DNA from 2 places in the Desemzia sp. FAM 23989 genome. Region 1 is predicted to be linked to the other one. Evidence: a T-box and tRNA genes for the amino acid it is inferred to sense, from the RefSeq annotation. Region 1 holds a T-box; the other holds one or more tRNA genes.
What was found. The T-box of region 1 lies ahead of argS (arginine--tRNA ligase). A T-box ahead of a tRNA ligase gene usually reads a tRNA of that ligase, here a tRNA-Arg.

Region 2: it has a tRNA-Arg gene. The T-box ahead of argS (arginine--tRNA ligase) is inferred to sense a tRNA for this amino acid. The anticodon was not compared.

What each region holds. Positions count from the first base shown of each region.
Region 1 covers NZ_JBGQQT010000012.1:21,701-25,920, reverse strand. The annotation lists gene ACEN36_RS08125 (phosphomannomutase/phosphoglucomutase) at 1-1,001, opposite strand, end outside; gene ACEN36_RS08120 (arginine repressor) at 1,057-1,512, opposite strand; T-box leader at 1,686-1,910, shown strand; gene argS (arginine--tRNA ligase) at 2,061-3,755, shown strand; gene yidD (membrane protein insertion efficiency factor YidD) at 3,792-4,043, opposite strand; gene ACEN36_RS08105 (ABC transporter ATP-binding protein) at 4,121-4,220, opposite strand, start outside.
Region 2 covers NZ_JBGQQT010000002.1:146,058-150,277, forward strand. The annotation lists gene ACEN36_RS02235 (ABC transporter ATP-binding protein) at 1-1,041, shown strand, start outside; tRNA gene ACEN36_RS02240 (tRNA-Arg) at 1,454-1,525, shown strand; gene clpP (ATP-dependent Clp endopeptidase proteolytic subunit ClpP) at 1,825-2,424, shown strand; gene ACEN36_RS02250 (DsbA family protein) at 2,553-3,095, shown strand; gene ACEN36_RS02255 (sugar-binding transcriptional regulator) at 3,470-4,220, shown strand, end outside.

The DNA of each region.
Region 1 (4,220 bases):
TGCCGATTTTGGTGTCCTCCAAGCTGTTCAATAAAGTCTTTCAAGTGTTCAGAAGTCGCTGAACTTGTCACGATAGTCGTTCCCGGATTCTCTTGGATCACGATTGCTGAAATTACCGCAATCAGATTGTTCCGATTCACCGTTTGTCCGTGGCGATCTACTAAAGCTGATCGATCTACATCCGTATCGAAAATAACTCCCATATCGGCATCATTGTCCAGCACGGCTTGTTTAATGCTTGCCATCGCTTGTTTGTTATCGGGGTTTGGAACATGATTGGGAAAATTGCCATCTGGTTCCAAGAATTGACTTCCTGAAATATCCGCTCCCAGCTTTTCCAATACTTCTGTGGCAAAAAAGCCGCCAGCTCCGTTTCCAGCATCCACAACAATGTGTTTTCCCTCTAAAGGAAGTTCAGGATTACGAGCTGTCGTGATGCCAGCTTGAATTTTTTGACGTAAATCAGCTGCATAATCTTCCAACAAATTTTTACGTTCAATGATGCCTTGATTATTCTCCCAAGTCACAGCATCCCAATTCGCGTTTTCCAACATAAAAGTAATGTCTTCGTGCTCTGCTCCTCCATCAGCTGTAAAAAATTTCAAGCCGTTGTATTCAAACGGCAAATGACTGGCAGTGATCATAATGGAAGCATCACAGGCATAATACTCATATTGAGTGGCCATAAAAAGTGCCGGTGTCGTTGATAATCCAACATCTACCACGTCGATACCTGCATTATTCAAGGCTTCGATCAGCACTTCTTTGATTCGGTTTCCAGATAAGCGGCTGTCTTGTCCGATAGCAACTCTTACAGGTTTCTCTAAATTATCCATTATCAATTGCTTTTTCTCTTTTAACCAACAAGCAAAACCAAAAGCTATGGATTCGATTGTTTGATCATGCAACGTAATGTCGTGTTCCGGTGTTTTGACCGCTATTCCACGTATATCAGAGCCATTTTGCAATTTTAGTAATTCATTTGCTGATTCACTAGCCAATTTAATTCCTCTTTTCTTTTAAAATGAGACTTCTAAACATATCCTATTTTTAATTTTACAGTTTAATAAATTGATTCAAATATTCATACATTTTTATCGCATTTTCTTCGTCTTTTGAAATCAATAGACAAGTATCGTTACCACCTACAGAAGCCACTATCTCAGGAAATTCGATCGCATCAATCAACGCCGCAGCGACGTGAGCATTTCCAGGTATAGTCACAATAATCGTGATGAATTGTACACGTTCTAGTTTTACCACGACATTGCCCAATGTTGATTGCAGACGCTCTTCTACAGACAAATTATTCGTTTGGTATAAAGTATATTTCATACCACCTTGAGGAGTCGAAGTTTTGATTAAATTCATTTCTTTGATATCTCTAGAGATAGTCGCTTGGGTTGCTTCTACTCCCTCCTCTTTTAAATAATGGAGCAATTCATCTTGGGTAGCAATATCGTGATTGGTGATAATCTGTTTGATTGCTAATTGACGATTCGTTTTTTTCATAGCCAAACCTCCATATGTAATTCGTTTCTTTGTCTCCCAGTATATCAAAAAAAGGTAGAAAGCGGTTAATAATTTAATTATTTTTACAATAATAATGAATAAACATTCTTTTTATTGAAAAACATTGGCATCTCGCCTGTTGTTTTGTTATAATAGGCTATACAAAATTGAATGAACAATCGTAGATGAAGAGAGTACTGCTTGAGGATGTTTTGAAGCGAGCTGGGTTGGTGAGAGCCAGTAATAAAAACTTGCAGGAAGCGCACTTCGGAGAGATGAGAACAGGGATCAGTATCACTAGTTCCATCCGGCTTATTCGGCCGTTACAGTGAATCAAGTGGTTGCGTCAATTTGACGTTGCAATAAGAGTGGTACCGCGGGGAATTCTCGTCTCTTTTTTAGTTTGATGTCATGAAAACTAAAAAAGGGCTATTTTTTTATGCAAAAAAACTGTTCTCCAGATGATTGGGTCTTTTCTACTGAGCATAATACATTCATAAATACAAAGACAAAATTTAAAAAACAAATTAACTAGAGGAGTTATGACAATGAATTACAAATTACAAGTGGCTCAAGCCTTGCATGAACAAGTTTCAGAAACATTGTCTGTTGAAGACATTCTTAACTTATTGGAAAAGCCAAAATCCGTTGAACATGGGGATGTAGCTTTCCCAGCTTTCTCACTAGCAAAAGCTTACCGTAAAGCACCACAACAAATTGCTGCCGATTTAGGAGAAAAAGTATCTTCCCCCATTGTTGAAAAAGTTGAAGTTGTCGGACCTTATTTGAACTTTTTCTTAAATAAAAAAACCGTTAGTGCCCACGTCTTACAAGAAATCTTAGAACAAAAAAATGCATACGGTGATATCAATATCGGACATGGAGAAAATGTTCCGATCGATATGTCTTCTCCTAATATTGCTAAACCTATTTCTTTAGGACACTTGCGTTCTACTGTAATCGGAAATGCTTTAGCACATATTGTTGAAAAAATGGGCTACCAACCTATCAAAATCAATCACTTAGGAGACTGGGGTACTCAATTTGGAAAATTGATCACTGCTTATAAATTATGGGGTACTGAGGAAGCGGTTAGAGAAAATCCGATTCAAGAGTTATTGAAACTGTATGTTCAATTCCATGAAGAAGCAGAAGAAAAACCTGAATTAGAAGACGATGGCCGTGAATGGTTCAAAAAATTAGAAGATGGTGACGAAGAAGCTACTGAATTATGGAAATGGTTCAAAGAAGAATCTTTAAAAGAATTCAATCGCATTTATGATAAACTAGAAATCACGTTTGATTCTTTCAATGGAGAAGCTTTCTACAATGACAAAATGCAAGAAGTTGTCGATTTATTAGAAGAAAAAAATATTTTGACCGTAGACAACGGAGCTACAATTGTGGATTTAGAAAAATACAATTTAAACCCAGCATTGATCAAAAAATCAGATGGTGCAACACTGTATATCACCCGTGATTTAGCTGCTGCTATTTATCGTAAACGTACGTATGATTTTGCTTTATCTCTATATGCAGTTGGAAATGAACAAAGCAATCATTTCAAACAATTAAAAGCTGTTCTGACTGAAATGGGTTATGACTGGGCTAATGATATGCACCATGTTCCATTTGGTCTGATCACAAAAGATGGTAAAAAATTGTCTACACGTAAAGGAAAAATCGTTCTTCTAGAAGAAGTATTGGATGAAGCCGTTGCCGTGGCCCTAAAACAAATCGAAGCGAAAAATCCTGATTTACCGAATAAAGAAGAAGTTGCCCGCCAAGTAGGTATCGGCGCTGTTGTCTTCCACGATTTGAAAAATGATCGTTTAAACAACTTTGACTTTACGATCGATGAAATCGTTCAATTTGAAGGAGAAACAGGCCCTTATGTACAATACTCTAGAGCTAGAGCTTTAAGTATCTTGCGTAAAGCAGGCGTTGATGAAGTTTCTGCTGCTGATTTCTACGCTTTAGATGATGCTTACAGTTGGGAAGTGATCAAACTGATCCAAGAATATCCTGAGACACTTCAACGTGCTTTTGGTAAGTTGGAACCATCTGTAATCGCTAAACACGCGATCCATTTGGCACAAGCCTTCAACAAATACTACGCCAACAGTCGTGTATTGACTGAAGATGCTGAAAAACCAGCCCGTTTAGCTTTGGTTCAAGCAGTCGCTATCTTATTGAAAGAAGATTTAAGAATATTAGGAGTACATTCTCCTGACCAAATGTAACAGCAAAAAAAACGAGGTTGAGTAGAAGGCAAACTTTTACTCAACCTCGTTTTTTTTATTGCGTCTAATGGAAAAATGTTCCGGGACTGGATCATACCCTCCTCTGACAAATGGATTACAGCGTAAAATTCTAAAGAAGCCCATAATTGATCCCTTGATCGCTCCATGTTTGCGAACCGCATCGATCGAATATTGCGAACAAGTTGGATGGTAGCGGCAACTGGGTGGAAAAAGAGGAGAAATCCCTTTTTGGTATCCTCTAATCAATAAAATAACAATTTTTTTCATTTATTCACCTACATCATATGATTCTCTTATTATAGAGCAACACCCTTACTTTTGTAAAGTAAGGGTGTTGCTCTGTTTTATTGACTTTTTTCTTTTTGTGAACGATACATTTCTGCATAGATTCCTTGTTTTTGAATCAATGACTCATGATCTCCCTGTTCTACAATTTGACCTTGA
Region 2 (4,220 bases), on a different contig from region 1:
AGAAACAATATGTTTAAAATGAATGCTTTGTTATTGATGCCGGCCATTAATTTGATTGAAGCTATTGCATTGTTTGTTGTATTGTGGATCTTTGGATTGCGTCATTTGCAAGGTATAGCAGTAGATATTGGGATTGTTTATGCATTTACGTCATATGCTAAATCGTTCTTCCATCCTATTGGAAATATGCTGGATAGTTTAAGTATTTTTCAAGATGGATTAGTTTCAGGAGCACGGGTAGTCAGTTTATTAGATCGTGATGATATGGCCCCCAGTGCAGAAGAGGACGCAACTGGCAGGGTTACCGAAGGGAAAATTGCTATTCAGGATCTATCCTTTTCTTATGACCAAGAAAAAGAAGTTCTCCAAGATATCTCAATTTCGGCAGAACCTGGTCAAACTATTGCTTTAGTCGGACAAACTGGTTCAGGAAAGAGTTCTATCATTAATGTGCTGATGCGTTTTTATGAATACGCTAAAGGTGATGTGCTGATAGATGGACAATCCATCCGGGATATTCCGATTGAAAAATTACGTGAACAAATGGGATTGGTTTTACAAGATAGTTTTATGTTTTATGGCGATATTGCTGACAATATCCGGCTGCATGGGAATTATTCTGATGAAGAGATCCGTCAAGCCGCTGAGTTTGTAAATGCAGACAGCTTTATTGAAGAACTCGATGGTGGTTACCACGCAAAAGTTATTGAAGGTGGAGCTACATTCTCAACAGGTGAAAAACAATTGATCAGTTTTGCCCGTACCATTTTGCGAAACCCTAAAATATTGATTTTAGATGAAGCTACCGCAAATATCGATACCGAAACAGAAAAGAAAATCCAAAAAGGGTTAGAAAATATGCGTCGCGGCCGTACAACCATTATTATTGCCCATCGCTTATCGACAATTCGAGATGCAGATAAAATCTATGTGTTACGACATGGAGAAATTATTGAAGAAGGAAATCATGAATCATTGATTGATCAACAAGGGGTTTATCATGATATGTACCAACTTCAAACTTTCCAAGAAAATAATTAGACTGTTTATTTAGGCTCTTCATTGTCTAACGTTGGTAAAAAAATTTCTTCCGGCCTATGGTGCTGCTTATGAAAAGCTATGGGAACACCTTGAGCTGAAAACCACGTCTCAAGGCTTGCACCCTTATTCATATCTATAAGCAACCCCACGTGCCTCCAGAAATTTCTGGGAATGGATTTCTGATCGGTTTAGTATTAAAAAGAAGTGGATTTTCTACTTATCAACGTCAAATATTGTAGAACCTTAAACTACTTTGAGTCGCTTTCTATTTATAGAGAGCGGCTTTTTCTCTATGGTACTCAGAGTTGAAATTAGAATTAAAGAAACTTGTTTGAGCGAAATATGAGCCTATTTGCAAATTTTGGCTTGTGTTTTAGGCTGATATTAGATAATATTAAGTAGTTGTCATACTGTCTCCTTAGTGTAATGGATATCACGTAAGATTCCGGTTCTTGAGATGGGGGTTCGATTCCCTCAGGAGACATTAAAAAGAGCGTGGAACAACGAGTCTAAAGAAGAGCGTGGAGCAGCAACACGTCTAGAGAGTACGAATTAATCCGCTCTAATATACATTGATAAAGGGGTCAGGGTTTTATCCTGGCTCCTTTTACCTGTATAATCAAAAACAGATATAAAAAAAGTGAAAAATAAAACAAAAAGACAATAAAAAGTTTGACCTTTATTGACCAAAAGAGTAAAATAAGGGTAGAAACTCATTGAAACTGATTCTTTAGAATGAGTATGATACAATCATTAGGAAACAAATTAGAGGAGGAATACTTCATGAACTTAGTACCTACAGTTATTGAACAATCATCAAGAGGTGAACGCGCCTACGATATTTACTCACGTTTATTAAAAGACCGTATTATCATGTTAAGCGGACAAATTGATGACGATGTAGCTAATTCAGTTATTGCACAATTGCTCTTTTTAGATGCACAAGACCCAGAGAAAGATATCTATATTTACATCAACTCTCCTGGTGGTAGTGTGACAGCCGGCTTTGCTATTTATGACACGATGAACTTTATTAAATCTGATGTTCAAACGATTGCAATGGGAATGGCTGCTTCAATGGGAAGTTTCCTATTAACAGCTGGAGCAAAAGGCAAACGTTTTGCATTGCCGAATGCAGAAATTATGATTCACCAACCATTAGGCGGAGCACAAGGACAAGCAACTGAAATTGAAATTGCTGCTCGCCACATCTTAAAAACACGTGAACGTTTAAATAAAATTTTATCTGACAGAACTGGGCAACCCATCGAAGTTATTGAACGTGATACAGATCGTGATAACTATATGTCTGCAGAAGATGCAAAAGCATATGGTCTGATCGATGAAGTAATGGAAAATAACGCAGAACTACCAGGTAAATAGATTAGTGAATAAAGGAGACCTTTTCCATTAAATTGGAGAGTGGTCTCCTTTTTCATTGTAAAAAGAATGTTTTTCATTTGCACGGATTCCAAGTATACTATTAAGTATCACTAATAGGAGGTAATATGATGGATATTAGCAAGATCAAAGCAGATAAAGTCAATACAACTTATGGATTTAAAATTGGTAAAGAAAGTGCACCAGTTAAAGTGATCGAATTTATTAATTTGCGTTGCCCGTACTGCAAAAAATGGTATGTTGATTCTAAAGATGTATTGACTGACTATGTGCACGAAGGAAAAGTCCAACGCATCATTAAATTATTTGATAAAGAAAAACCCAGTTTGAAAAAAGGGAATGTCGTTCATCATTATCTGGACTACAAAAATCCGGAAGATGCATTGATTGAAATAGATTACTTTCTTGCTCATCAAGATGAATGGGGAAATCTAGCCGATTTAGATCAAGTGGCAGAATATGTGGTTGAAAAACGCGGATTGACTCACCAACCTAATGAAATTGAAATCAATGGAATCATTCATGAAGCTGACGATGCTAATGTAGTATTTGTTCCATCCGTATTCATTGGAGACCATGTCTTCGATGAGCATATCACTCCTGTGGAATTAAAAGAGTTGATTGATTTAGAATACGCCAAAAAGAACTCTTGAAACCCAGCCATAAATAAGTAACACATTTGTCAAAAAGGACTGAGAAACGGTTCGTTTTACACTCCTGGACATAAAGAAAGAAGTGGTAAAAACCGCTTCTTTATGTCTAAGGTTTGTCAAAAGGACTACCCATATCGAATTAACTCAGTAATGAGAGATTCTTGAATTAATAGGTTGCATCTTGTCCCAAGAATTGGTAGAATACAACTGTAAGAGATAAAACAGACGAGGGAAGTTCTGTAAAATGTAGAATGAAGAGCATGATTAAAAATCAAATGTCTTTATGCATTTTAATCTCTTTGTTTTTTTTGATATAGAGGGTCGCTAAACGGCTAACGTGGACGAAAAACGACCCGCTTAGAAAGAGGTGGCTCATGGAAGAGGTTTTGTCTGTTATAGAAAAAGTAGCTCCTGACGTAATAGACACTCTAAAAGAGAGACACCGAATTTTGAGGAATATCTATTTGTTAGGACCAATCGGAAGACGAGTGCTCGCTGACAAAATAGGTATATCTGAAAGAAGTTTACGTACGGAAGTGGAAGTGTTGAAAAAACAACGTCTTTTATTTTCTACAAAATCAGGAATGTTGCTTACTCCTTATGGAGAAGAAACGTATCGATCACTAGATCACTTAATGGGACAAAAATTAGGCATGCGCGATAAGGAAAAAAATCTAGCGATTTACTTCCAAATTGAGCAATGCGTTATTGTGTCAGGTGACCTTGACAGTCAGTCAAAGGTTATTGCTGATTTGAGTAGAGCGACTTTTGAAACATTGGATTTTCTATTACCAGAAGGCAAAAATATTATCGCCGTGATGGGTGGAACAACAATGGCGGCAGTAGCCAACCGCATTGATGAAAGTCTTTCTAAAAATCGAGAATTGTTTTTTGTGCCTGCGAGAGGCGGGCTGGGAGAGTCTGTAGATATACAAGCAAACTCAATCAGTGCAAGACTTGCTGAAGTCACAGGAGGCAAAAATCAAGCTCTGTATGTACCAGAACAAGTCGGCAAAGAAACGTATGAGTTTTTATTGCAAGAACCCAGCGTGAAGAAGACGTTAGATTTGATAAAACTGGCAAATTGTGTAATCTATAGTATAGGAGACGCAGGACATATGGCAA